DNA from 3 places in the Ideonella alba genome. Region 3 is predicted to be linked to each of the others. Evidence: predicted binding sites of a transcription regulator. Region 3 holds the regulator's gene; each other region holds the start of a gene.
The links. The regulator FNR, encoded in region 3, switches genes on or off when oxygen is low (the NO sensors DNR and NnrR bind a similar motif). The targets are predictions, from matches to a motif close to TTGATNNNNATCAA.
Positions count from the first base shown of each region.

Region 1: the regulator FNR is predicted to act here: its motif matches at 6,392-6,405, upstream of paaA (1,2-phenylacetyl-CoA epoxidase subunit PaaA).
Region 2: the regulator FNR is predicted to act here: its motif matches at 7,208-7,221, upstream of KAK03_RS02215 (OmpW/AlkL family protein).

Region 1 is NZ_JAGQDD010000023.1:72,312-81,702, forward strand. It holds gene KAK03_RS21760 (MFS transporter) at 139-1,923, opposite strand; gene KAK03_RS21765 (ZIP family metal transporter) at 2,250-2,951, shown strand; gene KAK03_RS25150 (pilin) at 2,990-3,436, opposite strand; gene KAK03_RS21775 (2-hydroxychromene-2-carboxylate isomerase) at 3,684-4,268, opposite strand; gene KAK03_RS21780 (DUF1289 domain-containing protein) at 4,279-4,497, opposite strand; gene KAK03_RS21785 (YbaK/EbsC family protein) at 4,513-5,016, opposite strand; gene hppD (4-hydroxyphenylpyruvate dioxygenase) at 5,053-6,141, opposite strand; gene paaA (1,2-phenylacetyl-CoA epoxidase subunit PaaA) at 6,479-7,492, shown strand; gene paaB (1,2-phenylacetyl-CoA epoxidase subunit PaaB) at 7,489-7,788, shown strand; gene paaC (1,2-phenylacetyl-CoA epoxidase subunit PaaC) at 7,793-8,611, shown strand; gene paaD (1,2-phenylacetyl-CoA epoxidase subunit PaaD) at 8,740-9,297, shown strand; gene paaE (1,2-phenylacetyl-CoA epoxidase subunit PaaE) at 9,314-9,391, shown strand, end outside.
Region 2 is NZ_JAGQDD010000001.1:519,014-528,404, reverse strand. It holds gene KAK03_RS02255 (DNA glycosylase AlkZ-like family protein) at 1-100, shown strand, start outside; gene KAK03_RS02250 (HAD-IIB family hydrolase) at 79-873, opposite strand; gene ppk2 (polyphosphate kinase 2) at 1,091-2,230, shown strand; S-adenosyl-L-homocysteine riboswitch at 2,367-2,453, shown strand; gene ahcY (adenosylhomocysteinase) at 2,556-3,989, shown strand; gene KAK03_RS02235 (TlyA family RNA methyltransferase) at 4,118-4,873, shown strand; gene metF (methylenetetrahydrofolate reductase [NAD(P)H]) at 4,893-5,729, shown strand; gene KAK03_RS02225 (hypothetical protein) at 5,739-6,257, opposite strand; gene KAK03_RS02220 (hypothetical protein) at 6,440-7,042, opposite strand; gene KAK03_RS02215 (OmpW/AlkL family protein) at 7,369-8,016, shown strand; gene KAK03_RS02210 (acyl-CoA thioesterase) at 8,428-8,892, opposite strand; gene KAK03_RS02205 (arginine N-succinyltransferase) at 8,877-9,391, opposite strand, start outside.
Region 3 is NZ_JAGQDD010000006.1:155,612-165,002, forward strand. It holds gene ccoN (cytochrome-c oxidase, cbb3-type subunit I) at 1-542, shown strand, start outside; gene ccoO (cytochrome-c oxidase, cbb3-type subunit II) at 565-1,182, shown strand; gene KAK03_RS10805 (cbb3-type cytochrome oxidase subunit 3) at 1,198-1,371, shown strand; gene ccoP (cytochrome-c oxidase, cbb3-type subunit III) at 1,417-2,334, shown strand; gene ccoG (cytochrome c oxidase accessory protein CcoG) at 2,349-3,824, shown strand; gene KAK03_RS10820 (nitrogen fixation protein FixH) at 3,836-4,099, shown strand; gene fnr (fumarate/nitrate reduction transcriptional regulator Fnr) at 4,167-4,904, opposite strand; gene hemN (oxygen-independent coproporphyrinogen III oxidase) at 5,075-6,484, shown strand; gene KAK03_RS10835 (sulfite exporter TauE/SafE family protein) at 6,487-7,194, shown strand; gene KAK03_RS10840 (cold-shock protein) at 7,211-7,480, opposite strand; gene clpS (ATP-dependent Clp protease adapter ClpS) at 7,695-8,048, shown strand; gene clpA (ATP-dependent Clp protease ATP-binding subunit ClpA) at 8,045-9,391, shown strand, end outside.

The sequences.
Region 1 (9,391 bases), on a different contig from region 3:
AGGGAACAAGGGGGAATGAAGGCATTGTGGGGGCCGCGACTGACGCGACCCCTTCACTGAAAGGACAAGGCCCGCCGGGCGGCGGGCCTTGGGGCGCCGGGGCCCGGACTGCCAGGCAGCCCGGCCCGGTCACGGGGCTCAGTCGCCCGCGTAGATGTCGACGTCCTTGGTCTCCTTGACGAACAGCATGCCGATGACGAAGGTCATCGTGGCGATGATGATCGGGTACCACAGGCCGTTGTACATGTTGCCGGTCTGCGCCACGATCGCGAAGGCGGTGGTGGGCAGCAGGCCGCCGAACCAGCCGTTGCCGATGTGGTACGGCAGGCTCATCGAGGTGTAGCGGATGCGGGTGGGGAACATCTCGACCAGCATCGCGGCGATCGGGCCGTAGACCATGGTGACGTAGATCACCAGGATGGTCAGGATGCCGACGATCTTCACCTTGTCGAGCTTGGCCGGGTCGGCCTTGGTCGGGTAGCCGGCGGCCTTCAGCGCGGCCGACAGGCCGGCCTTCATCGCGGCGTCCTTGGCCTTGACTGTGGCCGCCTTGGCGTCCTTCTCGAAGCCGGCGACGGCCTCGGTGGCCTTCTTGATGTCCTCTTCCTTGCCGCCGGCGGCCTTCAGGTCCTCCAGCTTCTTGGTGGCGGCAGCCTTGGCGGCGGCGATGTCCTCGTCGCTGACCTTGGCGGCGTTGTAGCTGCTGACCACGGTGTCGCCCACCTTGATCACGGCGGTCGTGCCAGCCGGCGCGGCCACGTTCTCGTAGCTCACCGAACCCGCGGCCAGCTGCTGCTTGGCGATGTCGCAGGAGCTGGTGAACTTGACGGTGCCGGTCGGGTTGAACTGGAACGAGCACTCGGCCGGATCGGCTTCCACCACCACCTTGTTCGCGGCCTGGGCCTTGGCGAGGTCGGGGTTGGCGGCCTCGGTCAGCGCCTTGAACAGCGGGAAGTAGGTCAGCGCGGCGATCAGGCAGCCGGCCATGATGATCGGCTTGCGGCCGATCTTGTCCGACAGCGTGCCGAAGACCACGAAGAAGGGCGTGCCGATGATCAGCGACGCGGCCACCAGGATGTTGGCGGTGGCGCCGTCAACCTTCAGGGCCTGGGTCAGGAAGAACAGGGCGTAGAACTGGCCCGTGTACCAGACCACGGCCTGGCCGGCGGTCAGGCCGATCAGCGCCAGGATCACGATCTTCAGGTTCTTCCACTGGCCGAAGGACTCGGTCAGCGGCGCCTTGGAGGTCTTGCCCTCTTCCTTCATCTTCTTGAAGGCGGGCGACTCGTTCATGCTCAGGCGGATCCACACCGAGATGCCCAGCAGCACGATCGAGACGATGAACGGCACGCGCCAGCCCCACTGGGCGAAGGCTTCCTCACCGGTGAAGGTGCGGGTGCCCAGGATCACCATCAGCGACAGGAACAGGCCCAGGGTCGCGGTGGTCTGGATCCAGGCGGTGTAGGCGCCGCGCTTGCCGTGCGGCGAGTGCTCGGCCACATAGGTGGCGGCGCCACCGTACTCACCGCCCAGGGCCAGGCCCTGCAGCAGGCGCAGCACGATCAGGATCACCGGGGCGGCGACGCCGATCGAGGCGTAGTTGGGCAGGATGCCGACGATGAAGGTCGACAGGCCCATGATCAGGATGGTCACCAGGAAGGTGTACTTGCGACCGATCATGTCGCCCAGGCGGCCGAACACCAGCGCACCGAAGGGGCGCACGATGAAGCCCGCGGCGAAGGCCAGCAGCGCGAAGATGAAGGCCGAGGTCGGGTCCAGACCCGCGAAGAACTGCTTCGCGATGATCGCCGCGAGCGAGCCGTAGAGGTAGAAGTCGTACCACTCGAACACCGTACCCAACGACGAGCCGAAGATGACCTTCTTCTCCTCGGCGGTCATGGGCGCATTGGACGCCGTTGCCATATGTTGTCTCCTGTTGATGCGGGCGGACCACCACACTGACCGTGGCCCGTGGAAGGCGACTGTGTTCAGGGTCGCTGACCGCGATCTGACGCGAGGCTGAACGAAACCTGACAAAGTCAGGAGCAACCCGGACGCGCCGTTTCGCACGGTGAGATGGTGACCGGGTGTACGGGAAAATCCCGACGATCGCAGTCAGGTTCAACCGGGGCGATCACGTGCGCTGCAGGCTGGGTCAATGGCCGGCGAGCGCGGCCATCGTCGGCCTCAGACGGGCGACAGCTGCGGCGCGCAGAATCGCCCGCTCCCGCATCGACGAGCCGCCCGACATGAACACCCACGCCACCCTCATCATGGCCATCCCTGCGGGCGTGGCGGTGGCCGGCGGCGCGCTGGCCGCGCTCTGGCGTCCGTCGCATCAGCTGCGCAGCCTGATCCAGCATTTCGCGGCGGGGGTGATCCTGGCGGCGCTGGCGGTGGAGCTGCTGCCCGACATCGGCAAGGAGCACGCCACCAAGGCGGTGGTGCTGGGCGCGTTTGCCGCCGGCAGCCTGTTCATGTATGCGCTCAACCTGTGGACCGAGCGGCTGGAGCAGGCCGCCCAGGGCGCGGCCGTGGGCCTGCTGGTGGCGACCTTTGTCGATGTGGCCACCGACGGCTTCATCATCGGCGCAGGCTTCGCTGCCGGCGGCGAGACCGGCACCGTGCTGGCGCTGGGGCTGTCGGTGGAGCTGCTGTTCCTGGGGCTGGCGGTCACCTCGGAGCGCATCGCCGGGTGGCGCATCGTGGCCGTGACGGCGGCCCTGGGGCTCACCGTGATGGGCTGTGCGGTGCTGGGCAGCGCGCTGCTGGCCGGGGCCTCGCCGGCCCTGCTGGCGGGCACCTTGTCATTCAGCGCCGCGGCGCTGCTCTACCTGGTGACCGAGGAGCTGCTGATGGAGGCCCATGAGGTGGAGGAAAAGCCGATCGCCACGCTGGTGCTGTTCGGCGGCTTCCTCACCTTCTGGGGCATCCAGCTGATGGGGCATTGAAGGCGGCGCGTGGCCAGCACGCGCCGCAGCGACGCGCGTCAGGTCGCCTTGCAGGCGGTCGGGCGCCACTTGTTCGGCACGGTGGTGCCGGTCACGCATTCCCAGGTGGTGCCGTTGTCCGCCGACTTGAAGACCACCACGTAGGTCTTGGCCTGGCCTTCCTGCATGCTGTACTGGATGGCGATGTTCGGCAGGGTGCCGGTGACCGAGTCGAACTTCGAGTAGCGGCCCTTCAGGGTGGCGCTCAGTTCGGTCGGGCCCGGGCTGGCCGGCGGCGCCACATAGGCGGAGGGCAGCGTGTTGCGGTCGATCACGTAGTCGGTCAGTGGCTGCTTCAGCCCGCCGCCCAGCTCCACCGCCTCCGCCACCTGGGCGCGGGTGGTGTAGTCGTTGTAGGCGGGCAGCGCGACGGCGGCCAGGATGCCGATGATCGCCACGACGATCATCAGTTCGATCAGAGTAAAACCTTGGTGGACTCGTTGCATGGAGGTGCTCATGGTGGTTGGGTAATGCCAGGGAGCCGTTGATCGGCCCCGTCCTCCTGTTGCGAATCGCGTGCCCGGTCCCGGGACGGCCGTTCGGGCCGCGCGCACCGCTGTGACTGACCACGCGTGTCAACTGGATGCGACCAAAGCTGTCAGATGGGCACACCCTGTGACAGGTTTGGTCGGTCCGCGCGTTACCGCGTGAGGGCCTGCGCGCCACAGGGCGCGCGCTGTGGCGCCACGCCCCTCAGCCGGCGGCCAGCAGGTCCTCGCGCAGCATCGGCAAGGCGTCGACACCCCAGTAGAGGCGCCCGTCGACCTCCACCGTCGGCACGCCGAACAGGCCGCGGGCCACCGCCTGGTCGGTCAGTGCGCGCAGCTCGGCCTTGACCTCGTCGCCTTGCGGGTCGCGCAGCGGCTCAAGGTCGGCCTGCAGCGCCTGCAGGCGATGCGGGTCGTTCGGATCGGCGCCGTCGGCACACCAGGCATGGCGGAACAAGGCCTCGACGATGCGCCGCCCCGGCATCTGGCCGGCCGGCACGCACGCCAGGCCCAGGCGCAGCAGCGCCAGCGGGTTGAACGGATGGGGCTGCGGCAGTTGCAGCGGCACGCCCAGCTGGCGCGCCAGCCAGTCGACCTGGCGGTAGGTCCATTCGCGCTTGCCCGGGATCTCGGCCGGGCCCTTGTGCCCATGGGCCTTCAGCAGGCCGGCGAACAGCACCGGGCGGTAGGCCACCGCATGGCTGATGCCTTCCATCGCCTGGGGCAGCCGCTCGAAGGCCAGCCAGGCGTAGGGCGAGACCACGTCGTAGTGGAAGACCAGCGACTTCACGCGCGGGCGCTCATTCGTTGTGCACGCGGGCGCGGCGGCCGGGCAGCAGCATCCAGACGTCCATGCGCTGCTCGTCGGTCATCGTCGACCACGCCGCGATCTCCTGCAGCGTGCGGTGGCAGCCCTGGCACCAGCCGGTGTCGGGGTCGGTGCGGCAGATGCTGATGCACGGCGAAGGCACGCCGCCGGCCGGGCTGTGCGAGGTCTGCGGGGCCACGGGGTCGGTCATGGAGGGTCTCCTGGGTCAGCGGGCCTGCACGACATCGGCCACCGGCGCCGCGGTCAGGCGCGCCAGGTCGGCGAAGCTCAGGCGGAAGACGCCATTGGGGTGTCCGGCTGCGGCCCAGATCTCGTCGAAGCGGGCCAGGTCGGCGTCGATCAGCGTCACCGGCTCGGTGGCGTGGCCGATCGGGGAGACACCGCCGATCGAGTAGCCGGTGCGGGCCTTGACGAAATCGGCGTCGGCACGGCCGATGGCCCCGACCAGCGCCGCCACCTTCTTCTCGTCCACGCGCCGGTCACCGGAGGTGATGACCAGCACCGCGGCCTCATCGGACTTGCGCCGGAAGATCACGCTCTTGGCGATCTGCCCGACCGTCACGCCCAGCGCGTCGGCCGCCTCCTGGGCGGTACGCGCGGGCACGCTCAGCCACTGCGGGGCATGCGGGTGCCCGCGCTCGGCCAGCAACCGGGTGACGGCGGCAAAGGCCTGGTGCGGGGCGTCTTGCAGGGAGGTGTCGTCGGCCATGGCGGCGATTGTCGCCAAGTTCGCCACACCCCTGTTTCAGGCGGTGGCGATGGCGCCGCGGCGCAGCTGGTCGCGCTCCAGGCTCTCGAACAGGGCCTTGAAGTTGCCTTCGCCAAAGCCCTCGTCGTTCTTGCGCTGGATGAACTCGAAGAACACCGGGCCCAGCAGCGGCTGGCTGAAGATCTGCAGCAGCAGGCGCTTGTCGCCGCCAGCGGTGGAGCCGTCGACCAGGATGCCGCGGGTCTTGAGCTCGGGCACCGGCTCGCCGTGGCCGGGCAAGCGCTCCTCGAGCATCTCGTAGTAGACGTTGTTGGGCGCGGTCATCAGCGGGATGCCGGCCAGCTGCAGCTTGTCGACGGCGGCGATCAGGTCGTCGCACAGCAGCGCCACGTGCTGGATGCCCTCGCCGTTGAACTGCATCAGGAACTCCTCGATCTGGCCGCCGCCCTGCTTGGCTTCCTCGTTGAGCGGGATGCGGATCAGGCCATCGGGCGCGGTCATCGCGCGGCTGGTCAGGCCGGTGTACTCGCCCTGGATGTCGAAGTAGCGGATCTCGCGAAAGCCGAACAACTTCTCGTAGAACGCGCCCCAGTGGGCCATGCGGCCGCGGTAGACGTTGTGCGTCAGGTGGTCGACCACCTTGAAGCCGTGGCCTTCGGGGTGGCGGTTCGCCGGGTCGGCGAAGGCGGGCAGGAATTCGAAGTCGATGTCGTAGATGCTCTTGCCGTCTTCGAAGCGGTCGATCAGGTACAGCGGCGCACCGCCGATGCCCTTGACCGCCGGCAGGCGCAGCTCCATCGGGCCGGTGGGAATCTCGATCGGCTGCGCACCGCGCTCCAGCGCCAGCGCATAGGCCTTGTGCGCGTCCTTGACGCGGAAGGCCAGGCCGCAGGCTGACGGGCCGTGCTCGGCGGCGAAGTAGGCCGCCTGGCTCCGGGGCTCGCGGTTGACGATGAAGTTGATGCCGCCCTGGCGGTACAGCAGCACGTCCTTCGAGCGGTGCCGGGCGACGAGCGAGAAGCCCATCGCCTCGAACAGCGGCTCCAGGACATTCGGGGTGGGGGATGCGAACTCGACGAACTCGAACCCCATCAGGCCCATGGGGTTGTCAAACAGATCAGCCATGTGCGGCTCCTGCAGAAAGAAACGATGAACACAGGCTCCGGGCGCGGCAGGCGGCCAGGCCGGGGGCAATCAGCGCGTTTCGCAGGTTCCAGGCGGCGAGCAGGGCACGCCCCGCACGCTGCGTGCGAGGTGATCGCCGATCACACCCTGGAAGACGGAGGTCGTCATGGGGGCGCATCGTAGCCGTCGGGCCCCGCAGGCGCCAGTGGCGAAACTGCTTAACCCCAATCAAGGGTATTCCCGGAGGGTTCTGACTTGCGTCAAGCCACGCCGGAAATTACATTGACCGACCGGTCGGTCGAATAACTCGATCCGGCCCTCACCGGAGATCCCCCGCATGTACACCCAAGCCATGGACACCATGGGCAAGGACGGCGAAAGCGCCGCCGGCAAGCCCGTGCGCTCGGCCGAGGAGATGCACCTGGAACAGCGCTTCGAGGCCCGCATCGACGACGGCGGCTTCATCGAAGCCAAGGACTGGATGCCCGAGCACTACCGCAAGACGCTCACCCGCCAGATCAGCCAGCACGCGCACAGCGAGATCGTCGGCATGCTGCCCGAGGGCAACTGGGTGACCCGCGCGCCGACGCTCAAGCGCAAGGCCATCCTGCTGGCCAAGATCCAGGACGAGGGCGGCCACGGCCTGTACCTGTACGCCGCGGCCGAGACCCTGGGCACCAGCCGCGACCAGCTGCTGGGCGCGCTGCACAGCGGCAAGGCCAAGTACAGCTCGATCTTCAACTACCCGACGCTGACCTGGGCCGACGTGGGCGTGATCGGCTGGCTGGTCGACGGCGCGGCGATCATGAACCAGGTGCCGCTGTGCCGCTGCTCCTACGCGCCCTATGCGCGGGCGATGGTGCGCATCTGCCGCGAGGAGAGCTTCCACCAGCGCCAGGGCTATGACGCGCTGCTGGTGATGATGCAGCAGGGCACGCCCGAGCAGAAGGCGATGGTGCAGGACGCGGTGAACCGCTGGTGGTGGCCCTGCCTGATGATGTTCGGTCCGCCCGACGCCGAGAGCGTGCACAGCGTGCAGAGCATGCGCTGGGGCATCAAGCGCATCAGCAACGACGACCTGCGCCAGAAGTTCGTCGACGCCACCGTGCAGCAGGCCGAGGTGCTGGGCGTGACGCTGCCCGACCCCGAACTGAAGTGGAACGAACAACGCGGCCACTGGGACTTCGGCACCATCGACTGGGACGAGTTCTGGCGCGTGGTGGGCGGCGACGGCCCCTGCAACCGCGAGCGCCTGGGCATGCGCGTGAAGGCCTGGAACGACGGGGCCTGGGTGCGCGAAGCCGCCCTCGCCCACGCCCGCAAGCAAGCAACCAAGCAGGAGGCCGCATGAGCGCCGACAACACATCGAAGGAATGGCCTCTGTGGGAGGTGTTCGTCCGCAGCAAGGCGGGCCTGGACCACAAGCACTGCGGCAGCCTGCACGCAGCCGATGCGGCCATGGCCATCCAGATGGCGCGCGACGTCTACACCCGGCGCCAGGAAGGCACCAGCGTGTGGGTGGTGCTGTCCAGCCAGATCGTCGCCAGCGACCCGGGCGACAAGGACATGTTCTTCGACCCGATGGAGGACAAGGTCTACCGGCATCCGACCTTCTACAAGCTGCCCGCCAGTGTCGACCACATGTAAGGCCATGACTGCCCCTTCCGTCACCCCCAGCCGCGCCCCCGCGGTGCGCTACCTGCTGCGCCTGGCCGACCTGTGCCTGATCCACGCCCAGCGCCTGGGCGAGTGGTGCGGCCACGCGCCCATCCTCGAAGAGGACATCGCGCTGACCAACCTGTCGCTGGACCTGATCGGCCAGGCCCGCGCGCTCTACACCCATGCCGGCCGGCTGGGCGCCGCCGACACCGGCGGCCAGGCGCTGGACGAGGACCAGCTCGCCTTCCTGCGCGAGGAGCGCGACTACCTGAACCCCACGCTGGTCGAGTTGCCGCACAGCGCCGACGGCAGCCCGCGCGGTGAGCGCGACTTCGCCATCACCACGCTGCGCAACGCACTGGTCGCCACCTGGCTGCGCCTGGCCTGGGAGCGGCTGATGAACTCCTCGGATGAGGAAGTCGCCGCGATCGCCGCCAAGGCGGTGAAGGAAGCGCGCTACCACCAGCAGCACTCGGCCGACTGGGTGGTGCGCCTGGGCGACGGCACGCCGGAATCGGCGCGCCGCATGCAGAACGCGGTGGAGCAGCTCTGGCGTTTCGTGCCCGAGCTGTTCGAGGACGACGAGGTCGACGCCCACGCCGCCGCCAGCGGCCTGGGCCCGGCCGCCTCGTCACTGAAGGAAGCCTTCGACGCCGAGATCGCCGAGCTGCTGGCCGAGGCGCAGCTGAAGGCGCCCGCCGACAGCGTGTTCCGCAGCACTGGCCGGCGCGGCGTGCACAGCGAGCACCTGGGCTTCATCCTGGCCGAGATGCAGCACCTGCAACGCGCCTATCCCGGGGGCGCGTGGTGACGGTTGACCCCTCGCCCGGCGGGTACACCGGTCGGTCCTGCGGACCGCGCCCTCACGTCCGGTCGGGCTCCTCGTCAGGCGATGACTGTCCCCCGGACAGCCATCGTCCGGCCTCGGCCCCCGAGGGGATGACGCCGGGCTTGGGGCGGCCCGGCGCTCCGGCGTCGTCCGCGTCCGAGACCGCTGAGCGCATCCAGCAAGCCTGGACCGTGCTCCAGCAGGTCCCTGACCCGGAGGTTCCCGCGATTTCGGTGTGCGAACTGGGCATCGTGCGCGCGGTTCAGGAGGCCACGGACGGCACGCTGGAGGTGGTGCTCACGCCCACCTACTCGGGCTGCCCAGCCACCGAGGTGATCGAGCGCAGCGTGCTGGATGCGCTGGCCGCCGCGCAGCTGGGCCCGGCGCGCGCACTCACCCGCCGCCACCCCGCCTGGACCACCGACTGGATCAGCGACGAAGGCCGGCGCAAGCTGCGCGAGTACGGCATCGCGCCGCCGGGCTGCACCACGGCGGCCGACACCGCGCCGATCCGCATCGTGCGCCGCCAGCGTGAGCCGGCCGTGCCCTGCCCGCGCTGCGACAGCGCACAGACCGAGCGCCTCTCCGCCTTCGGCTCCACCGCCTGCAAGGCGCTGTACCGCTGCCTGGCCTGTCGCGAACCCTTCGAGCACTTCAAGCCGATCTGAACCTGGAATCTCTCCGATGAGCACACCGCTGTTCCATTCGCTGCGCGTGCGCGCGATCGAGCCCGACACCGCAGAAGCGGTGGTCGTCAGCTTC
Region 2 (9,391 bases), on a different contig from region 3:
CGAGCTGGGCTACGTTGACAAGCGCCCGCGCGGCGCGGCCTTCACGGCGGCGCTGGACGACGAGTTGCAGCGCCTGGCTCAGTTCCTCGGGCTGGACTGAAGCAGGCGCGCCACCACCTCGGCGAAGCCCTGCCCGCGCTCGCCGCGCGTGACCCAGCGCGGCCGGTGCAGCAGCTGCGGCCAGAAGCGCGCGATGTTGGCCACGCCCACGCTCAGCGGCATCTGCTGGAACATGGTCTGGTCGTTGGTGGAGTCGCCCACGTAGAGCCAGTCGGCCGTATCGAACACCCGGCCCAGCGCGGTCTCGACCGCCCAGCACGCCGCGGTCCACTTGCTGTGCGCGCCGATCCAGCCGTTGATGTGGATCGAGCTGACGGTGGCGCTCAGGCCGTGCGCGCGCATCACGGCCACCACTTGGGCGATCTGCGCCTCATCCAGGTGGGCGAACTCGCTGTGGTCGATGGCGATGTCGGTCTGCCGGCCGGCGCTGTCGCGCGCCAGCGTGGCGCCGGGCACCCGCGCCAGCACATCGGCGGCGCAGGCGGCCAGGCGCTGCGCGTTGGCAGCGCGGGTGGGCGCGTCCTGGGTGAAATCGTGGCGCAGCCGGTTGCCGTCGCGGCGCAGCATCACGGCGCCGTTCTCGGCCACGATCGCGGCCACCGGCCAGGCCATCGCGAAGGGTTCGCTCCAGCCGGCCGGGCGGCCGGTGATCGCGATGCAGGGCCGGCCGGCGTCGGCCAGCGCCTGCAGCGCGGCCAGCGCGGCGGGCTCGATCGCGCCGTCGCGCGTCAGGGTGTCGTCGATGTCGGTCAGCACGCCGCGCACCGCGGCCAGCGCGGCGCCCGGGGCCTCGTCCCAGCGGCAGGAATCCATGCCCCAGTGTCCCATGGCCCTCACGCTGAACAAGTCCCTCGCGGCGTGCGCATCCCTGCTTCGGGCGGACCGCGGCGTTGCACATCCCGAACCCAGCGCGCGCCCATCCGCGGCGACTTGTCCAGCGTCGCCTTAAAGCTTGATGCCGCTCAAGTCACGCAAACGCCATCGTTCCATCATCGACTGTTCCAGGGACTTCCCCACACACCACCGCACCATGGCCACCCGCACCACCGCCGCCAAGAAGACGCCCGCCGCCAACCGCCCCCGTCCCGCCAGTGGCGGCGACGTGACGCCCCGCAAGACCGCCGCCGGCCGCCGCAACTACACCGCCGCCGAGTCCACCCGCGCCAAGCAGATCGTGCAGGCCGAAGTGATCAAGGGGGTCGTGGGCTCCGATGCGCGCCCCTCCGAGGTGCTGTCCCAGGTCAAGGCCCTGATCGGCGGCGCGTCGCCCGACGACCGCAAGGCGCTGCGCCAGGTGCTGGCCAAGCCGCCGCGCGTCACGACGCCCGGCGTCGACCCCGACACCGAGCTGGCCGCCGGCTGGCGCGAGGGCGCCTACCCGTACAAGAACCTGCTCTCCCGCAAGAGCTACGAGAAGCAGAAATACAACCTGCAGGTCGAGTTGCTGAAGCTGCAGGCCTGGGTCAAGGAGACCGGCCAGCGCGTGGTGATCGTCTTCGAGGGCCGCGACGCCGCCGGCAAGGGCGGCACGATCAAGCGCTTCATGGAGCACCTCAACCCCCGCGGCGCGCGCGTCGTGGCGCTGGAGAAGCCCAGCGAGGTCGAGCGTGGCCAGTGGTACTTCCAGCGCTACATCCAGCACCTGCCCACGGCCGGCGAGATCGTGCTGTTCGACCGCAGCTGGTACAACCGCTCGGGCGTCGAGCGGGTGATGGGTTTCTGCACCCAGCACGAGTACGACGAGTTCCTGCGCCAGGCGCCCGAGTTCGAGCGTCAGCTGGTGCGCTCGGGCGTGCACCTGTTCAAGTTCTGGTTCTCGGTCAGCCGCGCCGAGCAGCGCCGCCGGTTCAAGGAGCGCGAGATGCACCCGCTCAAGCAGTGGAAGCTCAGCCCCATCGACAAGGCCAGCCTGGACAAGTGGGAGGACTACACCCGCGCCAAGGAGGCCATGTTCCTGCACTGCGACACCTCCGACGCGCCGTGGACGGTGATCAAGAGCGACTGCAAGAAGCGCGCGCGCCTGAACGCGATGCGCTATGTGCTGCACCGCCTGCCCTATGGCGGCAAGAACCTCAAGGCGATGGGCGCGGTCGATCCGCTGATCGTGGGCCGCCCCTCGCTGGTGCCCAGTGTGGGCGACGATCAGCTGGCGTCCAGCAACGCCGGCTGATCGCGGCCGCCCTGGACCGCCCGGGGCGTCTGCCCGCCCCGGCGCACAGGCAGACGCCCGCGGAGAAACCGTGAATTGAGCCGGTCTGGCCGAGCTGTTGCGGCGCCCGCGGGCGCCGCTTTCGCTAGAATCACGGGATTCCGAGGAGCGTTGCAAGGTCAGCCGCCATGAGATGGCAGACCCCAGGCTCGGAATCTTCATATTGCAACGGCGCTCACCCGCATCGCGTCTGGCCGACCGTGGGTGAGTGGGGTGTCTCCCTTCCCCTGGTGGTGTCTTTCGCGCGGCGGGTTCTCGTTCCACGCCGAACCGAAGGACCGCACCCATGAACGCACCCGAGACCCTGAAGCTGGCCGATTGCGCCATCGCCGACATCACGCTGGCCGACTGGGGCCGCAAGGAAATCCGCATCGCCGAGACCGAGATGCCCGGTCTGATGGCCATCCGCGAGGAATTCGCCGCCAAGCAGCCGCTCAAGGGCGCGCGCATCACCGGCAGCCTGCACATGACGATCCAGACCGCGGTGCTGATCGAGACGCTCAAGGCCCTGGGCGCCGACGTGCGCTGGGCCTCGTGCAACATCTTCAGCACCCAGGACCACGCCGCCGCCGCGATCGCCGCCGGCGGCACGCCGGTGTTCGCCATCAAGGGCGAGACCCTGGTCGACTACTGGGACTACACCCACCGCATCTTCGACTTCGGGCCCCAGGGCACGCCGGGCGAAGGCCCCAACATGATCCTGGATGACGGCGGCGACGCCACGCTGCTGATGCACCTGGGCCAGCGCGCCGAGAAGGACGCCTCGGTGCTGGCCAACCCGGGCAGCGAGGAAGAGCGCATCCTGTTCGCCGCGATCAAGGCCAAGCTGGCCGAAGACCCCACCTGGTACAGCCGCAAGAGCGCCGAGATCATCGGCGTCACCGAGGAGACCACCACCGGTGTGCATCGCCTGAAGGAGATGAGCGCCAAGGGCACGCTGAAGTTCCGCGCCATCAACGTCAACGACTCGGTCACCAAGAGCAAGTTCGACAACCTCTACGGCTGCCGCGAGAGCCTGGTGGACGGCATCAAGCGCGCCACCGACGTGATGATCGCCGGCAAGGTGGCGGTGGTCTGCGGCTATGGCGACGTGGGCAAGGGCTCGGCCCAGGCGCTGCGTGCCCTGAGCGCCCAGGTCTGGGTCACCGAGATCGACCCGATCAACGCGCTGCAGGCCGCGATGGAAGGCTTCAAGGTGGTGACCATGGAGTGGGCCGCCGACAAGGCCGACATCTTCGTCACCACCACCGGCAACCGCGACGTCATCACCTTCGAGCACATGGCGGCGATGAAGGACCAGTCCATCGTCTGCAACATCGGCCACTTCGACAACGAGATCCAGGTCGCCCGGCTGGAAGAGCACTGCCAGTGGGAGGAGATCAAGCCGCAGGTCGACCACGTCATCTTCCCTGACGGCAAGCGCATCATCCTGCTGGCCAAGGGCCGCCTGGTGAACCTGGGCTGTGGCACCGGCCACCCCAGCTTCGTGATGTCGAACTCGTTCGCCAACCAGACCATCGCCCAGATCGAGCTGTTCTCGCACCCCGAGGGCTACGACGTGGGCAAGGTCTATGTGCTGCCCAAGCACCTGGACGAGAAGGTCGCGCGCCTGCACCTGAAGAAGGTGGGCGCGATGCTGACCGAGCTGAGCGACGAGCAGGCGGCCTACATCGGTGTACCGAAGCAAGGCCCCTACAAGCCCGACACCTACCGCTATTGAGGGCCCCCACGCTCGCTGCGCTCGCTGCCCCCCGAGGGGGCGCGGCCGACCTTGGGGCGGCCCGGCGGTCGGCCGGCCGCCGCCTCGACGCGAGCGTCCTACCCACCCGGGCTTCTTCCTTCACCGTCATGCGCGCTGATCAGCTGATCGTTCAAATGGGACTGGCCCCGAGCCGGTCGGCTGCGCAGCGGCTGATCGAGACCGGCGCGGTGCGCTGGCTGGGTCCCAAGGGCTGGCAGGTGCCGACCAAGGCGGGTGAAGACCTGCCCGAGGGCTGCCAGATCGAGGTGACCGACCACGCCGAGCTGCGCTGGGTGTCGCGCGGCGGGCTCAAGCTGGAGGGCGCGCTGCGCATCACCGCCCTGGACCTGGCCGGCGCGGTGGCGCTGGACGTGGGACAGAGCACCGGCGGCTTCACCGACGTGCTGCTGGCCGCCGGCTGCGCGCAGGTGTTTGGCGTGGACGTCGGCCACGGCCAGCTGCATCCGCGCCTGGCCGCTGACGAGCGCGTGCACGCTGTCGAGGGCGTCAATGCGCGCCACCTGAGCCTGGCCGACCTGGGGCCGCAGGCGCCGGCGTCGGGGTTCGATCTGATCACCGGCGACCTGTCCTTCATCTCGCTGACCCTGGTGCTGCCGGCCCTGGCGCCGCTGCTGGCGCCGGGCGGCACCTTGCTGATGCTGGTCAAGCCGCAGTTCGAGCTGCAGCCGGCCGAGATCAACAAGAAGGGCCTGGTGAAGGACGCCGCGTCCTACCCGCACGTCGAGCGGCGCCTGCGCAAGGCCTGCGGCAAGTGCGGCCTGGTGGTGCGCGCCTGGCTGGACAGCCCGGTCACCGGCGGCGACGGCAACCGCGAGTTTTTCGTTCAGGCGCAACGTGCCTGAACCCTGGAGCACAGACACGATGAACCCCGACTTCCCGATCAGCCTGGAATTCTTCCCGCCCAAGACGCCCGAGGGCGTGACCAAGCTGGCCGCCGTGCGCCAGCAGCTCTATGCGCTGGACCCGCTGTTCTGCTCGGTGACCTATGGCGCCGGCGGCAGCACCCAGGACGGCACGCTGCAGGCGGTGCAGGCCATCCTGGATGAGGGGCGCCAGGGCGCCTCGCATTTCACCTGCATTGGTGCCACGCGCGACTCGGTGCGCGAGAAGCTGGCGCTGTTCCAGGGCATGGGCCTGAAGCGCATCGTCGCCTTGCGCGGCGACCTCCCAAGCGGCTATGGCGGCTTTGGCGAGTTCCGCTATGCCAGCGACCTGGTGGCCTTCATCCGCGCCGAGACCGGCGACCACTTCCATATCGAGGTGGCCGCCTACCCCGAGACCCACCCGCAGGCCAGGAGCCCGCAGGCCGACCTGCAGGCCTACGCCGCCAAGGTGAAGGCCGGCGCCAGCGGCGCGGTGACGCAGTTCTTCTTCAATGCCGACGCCTACTTCCGCTTCGTCGACGAGACCCGCGCGCTGGGCGCCGACATCCCGGTGGTACCCGGCATCATGCCGATCACCAATGCCAGCGGCATCCTGCGCTTCGCCGACAACTGCGGCGCCGACGTGCCGCGCTGGGTGCGCCTGCGGCTGCAGAGCTTTGGCGACGACAGCGCCAGCATCAAGGCCTTCGGCCTGGATGTGGTGACCGCGCTGTGCGAACGCCTGCGCACCCAGGGCGTGCCCGGGCTGCACTTCTACACGATGAACCAGTCGGCCACCGTGCTGGAGATCTGCCGCCGGCTCGGTCTGGCCTGAGCTTTCGGCTCAGGGCAGCGTCATCCTCAGAGTGACGAAGGGGAATTCGGGTTCGAAAAACACCTCAAGCTGGTCAGCGGCCGTGTTGCCGATCATCACGCCTTCCAGGGTGATGTTGGTCGTGATGCGGATACGGTCGCCCTCGGCGAGGCTCCTCATCGGTTTCTTCTTGAGTGGCACGATGTCCTGGTAGTACACGTTGCCACCGGTATCGCCGATCGCCTGTTCTTCCCAGCCGCTGGTCAACTTCACCTTGGCGCCAGTGGCGGCTGGAATGAGCACCACGTTGGACCGCGCGGTGTAGCGGCCATCAGCGGCGCCGGTCAGCACGATGCGGCCATGGGGCGCCCCACGATCGATCCACTGTTCGCAACCACCCGCCAAACTGGCTCGGAGGTCGGCCCACAGTTGCGAACCGGCCACCATCACCGACTCGGCGCGAAAGTCTGCCGCCAGTGAGCGTGATGTACCACCGTCGACATCACCAGCCATCCGCAACAAGGCGAGATCCTTGACCTTGAGTTCCATCCAGTGGGTGCGGGACCGGGTGCAGGCGCTCGCGGCGCTGCACGCCAGGCCCACGATGACCGCCGCAGCCACCTGGCGGGCCGGGGGCCACGAACAACGGTGCCCAGACAGTGCTTGATCCGTATGCATCAAGAGCCTCCATTCATCGTTAAACAACAGAGAACGCCTGCGTCCGTCAGCCCTCAGGGAATCCACACCTCGATGTAGGGCGTGGTGCCCGCCCAGTTGTAGAGCGACTGCACCTGGTCGGCCACCCAGCCATCGATGATGGTGCCGCTGGCCTGGGCCTTGCCGGTCAGGCGCAGCACATCGCCCGCCACCAGGGCGCGCATCTGCTTCTTCTTCAGTTCGGCGTCGTGCGGGTGGGTGACGAAGCCCCCGGTGTCACCCGCCGCGCTGTCGCGCCAGGTGTGCATCTTCTGCTTCAGGCCGGTGCTGGCCGGAATCCACTGCAACTGGTTCTTGGCCGAGTAGCTGCCGCTGGCGATGCCCATCAGGACGATGTTGCCGCCGCCGGCATGGTGGATCCACTGGCTGCAGCCGCCGGCAATGCTGGCGGCGATGTCGTCCACCAGGGCCTGGGTCACGACCAGCTCGGCCCGGTAGCTGCCCCCATCCGTCTTGGTGCCGTTGTCGACGTGGCCCACCATGCCGACCTGCGCCGGCTCGCTCACCGAGGGCGTCATCAGGTGCAGGCGCTGCACGGTACAGGCCGAGGCCAGCGGCGTCTGGCCGAGCAGGACGGCGGCGGCAGCGGCGGCTGCCAGGCGGGGGGCGAGGTCCATCGACATCACAGACAACTCCTGTTGCTCCAGGCCCGCCGGACGGCTGGCCTGGCGAGCGAGCTTAGCGAGAACGGCCGCGCCGCACCATGGCCGCGCGGACTTCGAGCATGGGGGGAGCGGTCGCCGGGCACTGTTGCGTGAACGCATCAGCCTCGCGGCGCGAGTTTGACCAAGGTCAGGTGGCCGCCCGGGCTGGCCGGGACCGCGGCCGGCAGTTTGCGCGACAGCAAACTCGACCTGGTCACCAGACGTTGCAATGACCCCATCCGCCGCACCAGCGCGGTCCGGTTGTTTTCAAGTCAATGCAACGAAGAAGGAGTTCCTCCATGCGCAAGTCGCTGATCGCTGTCGCCACCCTGGCCGCTCTGGCCGCCCCGCAATTCGCCGCCGCCCAGGACAGCGGCAACTGGATCGTCCGCGTGCGCGCGACGCATCTGGATTCGGCCAACACCAATGACAGCGTGCTCAAGGGCACGCTGGCCGCCGTCGTCGCCCCGGGCACCGTGGCGTCGATCAACAACAAGTGGCTGCCCGAGCTGGACATCAGCTACTTCTTCACGCCGAACATCGCGGCCGAGCTGATCCTGACCTACCCGCAGAGCCAGGACCTGTCGCTCAGCGGCGTGGGCAAGATCGGCAGCTTCAAGCACCTGCCGCCCACCCTGACCGCCCAGTACCACTTCACCGACCTGGGCGCGCTGCGTCCCTACGTCGGTGCCGGCGTGAACTACACCAACATCTCCGACGTGAAGTGGGATCCGGCCGTCGCGGCGCTGAGCCTGAACCTCAAGCGCAACAGCTACGGTCTGGCGGCCCAGGTCGGCGCCGACTACGCGCTGGGCGGCGGCTGGCTGCTGAACGTGGACGTCAAGAAGGTCCAGATCAAGACCGACGTCCTGTCGGCCGGCACCAAGGTCGGTACCTTCAAGGTCGACCCGCTGCTGGTCAGCGTCGGCGTGGGCATGCGTTTCTGATCCAGGCTCCAAGAAGCACACCGGCGCACCGGCCACAAGCCGGCGCGCCCGTTGGGAATCAGGCGACCAGTCGGTCGCCTTTTTTGTTGTTCTGGTTCCTGCCCTGACCGGCCGTTGGGTTGACTGCGACGGTGTGGCGCGGCGGCCGAGGGGGAGTTCGCTCGTCCTCATGTCCCCCGGCCTACGGCCTCCTCCTTGACTTCGGCCAAGCGAACTCCCCCTCGCCCGCTACCAACGTTCTCGCAGTGCTCGCGCGAGCAGTCCCGAAACGGTGACCAGCGAGGTGGGGGAAAGGGGTCGAACGAAGTCAAGGAGGAGGCCGCAGGCCGGGGGACATGAGAGAGACCCCTTTCCCCCACCTCGCCCCAACCACATCTGCGGGTGACGACTGCCACTGGCAGGAGACGGAATCTAGGTCGTGAGTGTCACTGCCGCGGGCAGATACGCCGCACAGAACTCCGGTGGCATGCGGCGCGCCTGGCCGCTGCTGATCTCGATGCAGACCAGTTGCCAGCGGCCGCGCAGGACGGTGGCGCCGTCGCGCAGGCGGCGCAGCTGGAAGCGGCGCTCCATGCGCAGGCGGCCGTCGCCGGGCAGCAGCCAGGTGGCCAGTTCCAGCGCGTCGCCCAGCTGGGTGGGCAGCAGGTAGTCGTACTCGCCGCGGTGAATGGCCATGGCGCGGTCCAGGCGGCGGTAGTCGGCGATCGACAGGCCCAGGGCTTCGGAGTGGGCCCAGCCGGCCTGCTCGCACCAGCGCAGGTAGACGGCGTTGTTGGTGTGGTCCAGGCCGTCGATGTCGGCGGGTTCAGGCGCCACGCGCAGCAGGAAGGGGCGGGGCAGGTCCCAGTCGTCCATGGTCTTCAGCGCCGGGCGCACCAGCTGTCCAGGTGGGTTTCGAAGACCGGGCCGCCGTCGACGATGTCGATGTGGTGGCTGTAGCGGAAGCCCGCGTCGGCCAGCGTGTCCATCCACACGCGGGCCGAGGGCGCGGCCTGGGCCATGGCCGCCTGCGCGGCGGGGCTCAGGAAGGAGGCATAGACCACCTGCCGCGGCATCAGGGCGGCCAGCTGGGCACGGCCGTCCAGGCCCAGGCGCTGCAGCACGGCGTCGGGGTCGCCAGCGTGGAAATGGCGGCCCAGGCCTTGCCAGAACGGCGAGCGGCCCTGGGCGTCGCGCAGGCCGGGCAGTTCGGCGATCACCCTGCCGCCCTGCAGCGCGCGGGTGGCCTGCAGGTGCTCGCGGGCGGCGTCCAGCAGGGCGCGCCAGGCCGAGGCCTGGGCGGCCGCGTCCAGGCCCGGCGCATGCGCGCGCTCGGCCAGCTCGCTGGCGCCGGTGTGGTCGTTGCCCAGCAGCAGCGTGTGCTGGCGGTGGAACA
Region 3 (9,391 bases):
CCTGGCACAAGCTGCGTGACGACCCGATCCTGAAGTTCCTGATCGTCTCGCTGTCGTTCTACGGCATGTCGACCTTCGAAGGTCCGATGATGTCGATCAAGACCGTCAATGCGCTGTCGCACTACACGGACTGGACCGTCGGCCACGTGCACTCCGGTGCCCTGGGCTGGGTGGGTCTGGTGTCGATCGGCTGCCTGTACCACCTGATCCCGCGCATGTTCGGCCGCAAGGCGATGTTCAGCACCAAGGCGATCGAGCTGCACTTCTGGATCGCCACCATCGGCATCGTGCTCTACATCGCCGCGATGTGGATCGCCGGTGTGATGCAGGGTCTGATGTGGCGCGCGGTCAACCCCGACGGCACGCTGGTCTACAGCTTCGTCGAGAGCGTCAAGGCGACCTATCCGTTCTACGTGATGCGCGTGCTGGGCGGCCTGCTGTACCTGAGCGGCATGTTCATCATGCTCTGGAACGTCGTGATGACGATCGCCAACGGCAAGGCCGTGTCGGTGCCGGTGCCCGCCGTCGCTGCCCACGCCTGAGCCCGAGAGAAGGAGAAACAACATGGCTAGTCACAAGCCGACGGGTCACGAGAAGATCGAGACCAGCAACTTCCTGATGATCGTGCTGATCCTGGTCACCGTCGCATTCGGTGGCCTGGTGGAGATCGTGCCGCTGTTCTTCCAGCGCTCGACGACCCAGCCGGTCGAGGGCCTCAAGCCCTACACCGCGCTGCAACTGGCCGGTCGGGACGTCTACATCCGCGAGGGCTGCTACAACTGCCACTCGCAGATGGTGCGCCCCTTCCGCGCCGAGACGCTGCGCTACGGCCCCTACTCGGTGGCCGGCGAGTTCGTCTACGACCACCCGTTCCAGTGGGGCTCCAAGCGCACCGGTCCGGACCTTCACCGCGTGGGCGGCCGCTACTCCGACGAGTGGCACCGTGTTCACCTGAACAACCCGCGTGACGTGGTGCCCGAGTCGAACATGCCGTCCTACCCGTGGCTCGCCAAGACGACGCTGAACCCGGCCGAGCTGGCGCCCAAGATGAAGGCCCTGCGCGTGGTCGGCGTCCCCTACACGGACGACGAGATCGCCAAGGCCGCCGACGAGGTCAAGGACAAGACCGAGATCGACGCCGTCATTGCCTACCTGCAGGTGCTGGGCACCGCTCGCAAGTAATCACCGGAGCGACTGATGGAATTCGACATCAATGTCTACCGCAGCGCGATCACGGTGCTGGCCATGGTGCTGTTCCTGGCGCTGATGGTCTGGACTTGGCAGCGCAAGCGTCAGTCTGCGTTCGACGAGGCGGCCCAGCTGCCTTTCCTCGAGCCCGATGTCGCAGACCCGTCCTCTGAACGGCAATGACGTGCGCGGCGGCTGCTTGCGGCCGCCGACACCAAGGAGAAAGTAATGAGTGATTTTGTGAGTTCGTTTTGGTCGCTCTATGTGGTGGCCATCGTCGCGGGCGGTCTGGTGTTCTGCCTGGCCGTCCTGATCGGCGCGAGCAAGCACCGCCCGATGGCCGATGACAACACCACCGGCCACACCTGGGACGTTGACCTGCGTGAGCTGAACAACCCGCTGCCGCGCTGGTGGATGGGCCTGTTCCTGATCACGGTGGTGTTTTCGATCGCCTACCTGGCCCTGTACCCGGGCTTCGGCGCGGCCGAAGGTGGCCTGAAGTGGTCGTCGGCCGGGCAGCTGCAGGCCGAGCAGGCCAAGGCCGCCGAGGCGATGAAGGCGGTCTATGCCGAGTTCAACGGCCAGGCCCCTGAAGCGCTGGCCAAGAACCCGAAGGCCATGGCCATCGGCGAGCGCCTGTTCGTCAACAACTGCGCGCAGTGCCACGGCTCCGACGCCCGCGGCAGCAAGTCCTTCCCCAACCTGACCGACAACGACTGGCTGGGTGGCGACGGCAGCCCCGCGTACATCGAGAAGACCATCGTCGAAGGCCGCCAGGGCGTGATGCCCCCGATGGCCGCAGCGGTGGGCACCGCCGAGGACGTCAAGGCGGTGGCCAACTACGTGCTGAGCCTGTCGGGCAGCGCCCACAACTCGGTGGCGGCCCAGGTCGGCAAGCCGAAGTTCGCGGCCTGCGCCGCCTGCCACGGCCCGGAAGGCAAGGGCACCCAGGCCCTGGGCGCACCGAACCTGACCGACAAGATCTGGCTGCATGGCTGGGGCGAAGCCCAGGTCGTCTCCATGATCAACAACGGCAAGACCAACGTGATGCCCGCCCAGGGCGCGCGTTTCACGCCGGATCAGCTGAAGGTCCTGACCGCCTACGTCTGGAATTTGTCCCAGAGCACGAAGGTCGCCGCGCAGTGAGTTAAATTGGCGGCATGAGCGATACCCCCACCCCTATCCAAGCCAGCAACGTCAACCCCCCCGCAGCGTCGGCGCCCGATGGCGACACGGTCGAGGCGGTGGTATCGCTCTACCAGAAGACCCGGAAAATCTATCCGCGGGCCGTCAGCGGCCAGTTCATCAAATGGCGCTGGGCGCTCGTGTGGGCGACCCAGCTCCTTTTTTATCTGCTGCCCTGGGCGCAGTGGAACAACCGCCAGGCCGTGCTCTTCGACCTGGTGTCCCGCCGCTTCTACATCGGTGGACTGGTTCTCTATCCGCAGGACCTGATCTACCTGTCGGCGCTGCTGATGATCTCGGCCTACGCGCTGTTCCTGTTCACTGCGGTGGCAGGCCGGCTGTGGTGCGGCTACGCCTGTCCACAGACGGTGTACACCGAGATCTATCTGTGGTTCGAGCGCGTGATCGAAGGCGATCGCGCGCAGCGCATGAAGCTCGACGATGCCGCCTGGAGCCGTGACAAGCTCTGGCGCAAGACGTCCAAGCAGGTGGTCTGGATCCTGTTCGGCCTGTGGACCGGCTTCACCTTCGTCGGCTATTTCACCCCGATCCGCACGCTGGCCGCCGAGGCCATGACCCTGGGCTTCGGCCCCTGGGAATGGTTCTGGGTGCTGTTCTATGGTTTTGCCACCTACGGCAATGCCGGCTACATGCGCGAGCAGGTCTGCAAGTACATGTGCCCGTACGCGCGCTTCCAGAGCGCGATGTTCGACAAGGACACGCTGATCATCAGCTACGACACCGAACGCGGCGAGCCGCGCGGTGCCCGCTCCAAGAAGGTCGACCCGAAGCAGGCGGGCCTGGGTGCCTGTGTCGACTGCGGTCTGTGCGTGCAGGTCTGTCCGACCGGCATCGACATCCGCAAGGGCCTGCAGTACGAGTGCATCGGCTGTGCCGCCTGCATCGACGTCTGCGACGGCATCATGGACAAGTTCGGCTACCCGCGTGGCCTGGTGCGCTATGTCACCCAGAACGGCCTGCGCGAACACCTGAACTTCAGCCAGATGCTGCGCCGCATCTTCCGCCCGCGGGTGCTGGTCTACACCGGCATCATGCTGGCGATCCTGGTGGCCTTCGGCATCAGCCTGGCGCTGCGCGAGCCCTTCCGTGTCGACGTGGTGCGCGACCGTGCCTCGCTGGCGCGCATTGTCGAGGACGGCAAGGTCGAGAACGTCTACCGCCTGCAGGTGATGAACGCGGCCGAGAAGCCGCAGTCCTACCGCATCGGCGTGTCCGGCATGGACCAGATCGTGGTCACCGGCCAGACCGAGGTGGACGTCGGGCCGGCCGAGGCGCGCTGGATCACCCTCAGCGCCCAGATCCCGTTCGAGTCGGCGCAGCAGGCGGGCGCCGGTGCGCATACCATCCAGTTCTCGATCGAGCGCGTGGCCCATGACGATGTCGCGGCCACCACGCTGCACGAAAAGTCCACCTTCCTGGTGCCGCGATGACGGCTGCAAGCATGAGCAACACGAACCCGCCCGCCGAGGGCAGTCCCGAGCCCAAGCTGCCCTGGTGGCGCTACCGCATGCTCTGGCTGGTCATCGGGGGACCGTTGCTGGTGGTGGTGGCCAGCGTGAGCACCGCCTACGTGGCCATCAAGGGTCAGGACCCGGTGCTGATCAAGGACGAAACGGCGGAGTCGCAGCGTGGCAAGACCGAGCCCGATGCCCAGACGCCGGCGATGCAGGCCCGCAACCACGCGGCCACGCCCGAGCAGCGCTGAGCGCCCACCCGTCACCAAGGACAACGGCGCCCGCGGGCGCCGTTGTGCTGGATGGGGCAGGGCGGGCTCAGCTGGGCGTGCCGTTGACCAGTTGCTGCAGCCCGGCCTGGTCAATGATGCGGATCTGGCGCTGCTTCACCTCCAGCAGGCCTTCGTCCTGGAACTTCGAGAAGGTGCGGCTGACCGTTTCCAGCTTCAGGCCCAGGTAGCTGCCGATCTCTTCGCGCGTCATGCGCAGGATCAGCGACGAGGCCGAGAAGCCACGCGCCTGCAAACGCTGCGTCAGGTTCAGCAGGAAGGCCGCCAGCCGCTCTTCCGCACGCATGCTGCCCAGCAGCAGCATCACGCCGTGGTCACGGACGATCTCGCGGCTCATGATCTTGTGGAACTGGTGCTGCAGGTCGGTGAACTCGCGTGAGAGGTCTTCCAGCTGCGAGTAGGGGATCACGCAGACCTGCGAGTCTTCCAGGGCCACGGCGTCGCAGGTATGGCGGTCGGCGCTGATGCCGTCCAGGCCCAGCAGTTCGCCCGCCATCTGGAAACCGGTGACCTGGTCGCGGCCGTCCTCGGACGAGACGCAGGTCTTGAAGAAGCCGGTACGCACCGCGTAGAGCGACTGGAAGGGATCGCCCGAGCGGAACAGCGTGTCGCCACGGCCCACGGTGCGGCGGGTGGCGACCAGCGCGTCCAGGCGCTCCAGGTCAGGCCGGCCGAGTCCGACGGGCAGACACAACTCTCGCAGATTGCAGCTGGAGCAGGCGACCTTGAAGGTATCGCACCGCACCCGGGAGGTGGATTCGCTCATTGCGCGCATTATCACCCGTGGCCCGGCCACATCCTGAGCAACGTCATCCGATGAATCGCATGTCCTGAACATGATGCCTCTCGTTGAGTGCGGGTATTCTTGTGGTCCCGACCGCGGTCCGACTTGAGGCAGGTCAAGCCTGTGGCGTGCCAGTTTGGCACCATGCCGGCATGTCACAAGCCATCCATGCTCCCGACACCCTGCTGCCGGTGGAGCTGCTCCAGCGCTTCGATGTGCCGGGCCCGCGATACACCTCGTACCCAACCGCCGACCGGTTCGTCGAGGCCTTCAACGGCGAGGATTACCGCCGCGCACTGCAGCAGCGGGCCGAGGGCGCCCAGGTCGGTGGCAAGAAGCCGCTGTCGGTCTACGTGCACATCCCGTTCTGCGAGTCGGTGTGCTACTACTGCGCCTGCAACAAGATCATCACCAAGCACCACGAGCGCGGCGCCGAATACCTGGATGTGCTGGAAGCCGAGATCGCGCTGCACCGGCAGGTGCTGGGCGAGTCGGTGAACGTCTCGCAGATGCACTTCGGCGGGGGCTCGCCCACCTTCCTGAGCGACGCCGAACTGGCCCGCCTGATGGCGGCGCTGCAGCGCTGCTTCAAGCTGGCGTCGGATGCCGAGGTTTCGATCGAGGTGGATCCGCGCACCGCAGACCGCGGCCGTCTGGCCCACCTGCGTGCCATCGGCTTCAACCGCATCAGCTTTGGTGTACAGGACTTCGACCCCGATGTGCAGAAGGCGGTGCACCGCGTCCAGTCGCTCGAGATGGTGACTGAGCTGATGCGAGCCGCGCGCGAGCTGGGCTTCGAGTCGATCAACGCCGACCTGATCTACGGCCTGCCCAAGCAGACGCCCGAGTCCTTTGCCCGCACCATCCGCCAGATGAGCGAGCTGCGGCCCGACCGCATTGCGCTGTACTCGTACGCGCACCTGCCGGCGCGCTTCAAGCCGCAGCGGCGCATCGACGCCAGCCAGCTGCCGCCCGCGCAGCACCGCATCGACATGCTGTCCTCGGCGATTGCCGGCTTCATGGGCCATGGTTACAGCTACATCGGCATGGACCACTTCGCGCTGCACGACGACGCGCTGGCCCAGGCCAAGCGGCAGGGCCGGCTGCATCGCAATTTCCAGGGCTACAGCACGCAGCCCGATTGCGACCTGGTGGCGCTGGGCGTGTCCTCGATCGGTCGCATGGGCGCCACCTACAGCCAGAACGCCAAGACCATCCCCGAGTACTACGACGCCATTCGTCAGGGACAGTTCGCGATCCAGCGTGGCCTGGCGCTGACCCGCGACGACCTGCTGCGCCGTGCCGTCATCATGGCGCTGATGTGCCAGGGTCGGCTGGAGTTCGAATCGGTGGAACTGGCGCACCTGGTCAAGGTGCCCGAGTACTTCCGCCAGGAACTTGAGTCGCTGCGTCCCTATGAAGAGATGGGCCTGGTGACGATGGAGCCCGGTGCGATCCAGATCACCGCGCGCGGCTGGTTCTTCGTGCGGGCCATCGCCATGTCCTTCGACAAGTATCTGCAGGCCGACCGGACCCGCGAGCGTTTTTCGCGCATCATCTGAGGGTGGATCAGGCCCTGGTGCTGTCGGCCCTGCTGATGGGCCTGGCAGGCTCTCTGCATTGCATTGGCATGTGCGGCGCCGCCAGCGCGGCCGCCGTGCGCGGCTGTGCCCCGACGCGGCCGCGCCTGGGGCTGGGCTTCTTTCACCTCGGACGGCTGCTCGGCTATGCCGCCGCGGGCGCAGTGGCCGCCACCAGCGTGAGCTGGCTGGCCCAGCTGGGCCAGTGGAGCCCGGCGCTGCGCCCCTTGTGGGCGCTGGCCCACATGGCCGCGCTGGCCCTGGGCCTGTGGCTGCTGATCCAGGGCCGCCAGCCCCAGTGGCTGGATCAGCTGGGACGCAGCGGTGATCGGTCCCAGGTGCAACCCGTGCGCTGGCACGGCCGCAGCGGCAGTGCGCTGCGCGCCTCCAGCGCCGGGCTGGCCTGGGTGGCCTGGCCCTGCGGTCTGCTGCAATCGGCGCTGATGGTCGCGGCGCTGGCCAACTCGGCGGTGTCCGGGGCCGCGGTGATGGGCGCCTTTGCCTTGGCCTCGGCCTTGCCCCTCGGGCTGGCACCTGCGCTGTGGCAGCGCCTTGCCCAGGGCGACCCCTCGCGCGAAGGGCGCATCACCCGCTGGGCGGCGCGGCTGTCGGGGGCGGCATTGGCCGGGGCCTCAGCCTGGGCCCTGGGTCACGACCTGTTTGTCCGCTTTGCTGCCTGGTGCATGAGCTGAGCGCCGCGACGGGCGCTCAATCGGTGTTCTCGGCTGCATCGCGCAGCGGTGCGGTGGCGCTGCTGCGCGGGCGCACTGGATCCACGGAGCGGATGTTCTGCGCCTGGTTGCCCTTGGGGCCGATGAACGGCTCATAGATCACGCGGGCGCCCTGCTTGAGGGTGCGGTAGCCCTCCATCTGGATGGCTGTGTGGTGTGCAAAGACGTCACCACCACCGTCATCGGGCTCGATGAATCCGTAGCCCTTCGTGTCGTTGAACCACTTGACGGTTCCGAACGCGTCCATACCTGTCCTCCTGATGCCTTTTTCAGGCTTATGCGTGGAATTGTTGGCGCGCCCTGGGATGGTGTCAATCAAAACGCCCCGACGACACCGCTTTGGTGCGTTCAAGCTTGAAAAACGCGCCGCTGGATGCCCTTTTTTGCAACATGCGCCGATGACCGTCAGGGTGACCATTGACCCCGACGCAGCCATCTGTCCAACTGGCTATACTGATTTCATGCCCTCTCGTCCCAAACCTCCCGCACAGACACCGCAGGTTGGCAAACCTGATGACGGTCAGGGATCGGTGGTGGCCGAGCGCAAGGCGGCCAAGACCCGGCCGCCGCGCATGTTCCAGGTGGTCATGCTGAACGATGACTTCACGCCGATGGAGTTCGTCGTGATGGTGCTGCAAGAGTATTTCCGCCTCGACCGCGAGGCTGCGACCCAGGTGATGTTGAAGATCCATCACGAGGGGCGCGCGGTGTGTGGCGTCTTCACCAAGGACGTCGCCGCCACCAAGGTTGAACTCGTGCTGGCTGCTGCACGCCGCTCGGGGCACCCGCTTCAATGCATTATGGAGGCCGCATGATCGCCCAGGAACTTGAAGTCAGCCTGCACATGGCGTTCGTCGAGGCACGCCAGCAGCGCCACGAGTTCATCACCGTGGAGCATCTGCTGCTGGCGCTGCTCGACAACCCGTCCGCCGCCGAGGTGCTGCGCGCCTGCGCCGCCAACATCGAAGATCTGCGCAAGAGCCTGACCGGCTTCATCCGCGAGAACACGCCCACGGTGGGTGGCACCGAAGAGGTCGACACGCAGCCGACGCTGGGCTTCCAGCGCGTGATCCAGCGCGCGATCATGCATGTGCAGTCCACTGGCGGCGGCAAGAAGGAAGTCACCGGCGCCAACGTGCTGGTGGCCATCTTCGGCGAGAAGGACTCTCACGCCGTCTACTACCTGCACCAGCAGGGCGTGACGCGGCTGGACGTGGTCAACTTCATCGCCCACGGCATCAAGAAGAGCGATCCGCCGGAGCCCGCCAAGGGCAGTGGCAGCGAAGGCAGCAGTGGCGGTGGCAACGAGTCCGAGAAGGACGATGGCGGCGAAGGCAAGGGCTCACCGCTGGACCAGTTCACCACCAACCTCAACCAGAATGCCCGCGACGGCAAGATCGACCCGCTGATCGGCCGCGAGCACGAGGTCGAGCGCGTCATCCAGGTGCTGTGCCGCCGGCGCAAGAACAACCCGCTGCTGGTGGGCGAGGCCGGCGTGGGCAAGACCGCCATCGCCGAGGGCCTGGCCTGGCGCATCACCGAAGGCGATGTGCCCGAGGTGCTGGCCGACGCCACCGTCTACGCGCTGGACATGGGCGCGCTGCTGGCGGGCACCAAGTACCGCGGTGACTTCGAGCAGCGCCTCAAGGGCGTGCTCAAGCAGCTCAAGGACAGCCCCAAGAGCATCCTGTTCATCGACGAGATCCACACGCTGATCGGCGCCGGCGCGGCCTCGGGCGGCACCCTGGATGCGTCCAACCTGCTCAAGCCGGCGCTGTCGTCGGGCGCGATGAAGTGCATCGGCGCGACCACCTTCACCGAGTACCGCGGCATCTTCGAGAAGGACGCGGCGCTGTCGCGGCGCTTCCAGAAGGTCGACGTGGTCGAGCCGACCGTCGAACAGACGGTGGAGATCCTCAAGGGCCTGAAGTCGCGCTTCGAGGAGCACCACAACGTCAAGTACGCGCTGGGCGCGCTGCAGGCCGCGGCCGAGCTGTCGGCCAAGTTCATCAACGACCGTCACCTGCCCGACAAGGCGATCGACGTGATCGACGAAGCCGGTGCCGCGCAGCGCATCCTGCCCAAGAGCAAGCAGAAGAAGACCATCACGCGCAACGAGGTCGAGGACATCGTCGCCAAGATCGCCCGCATCCCGCCG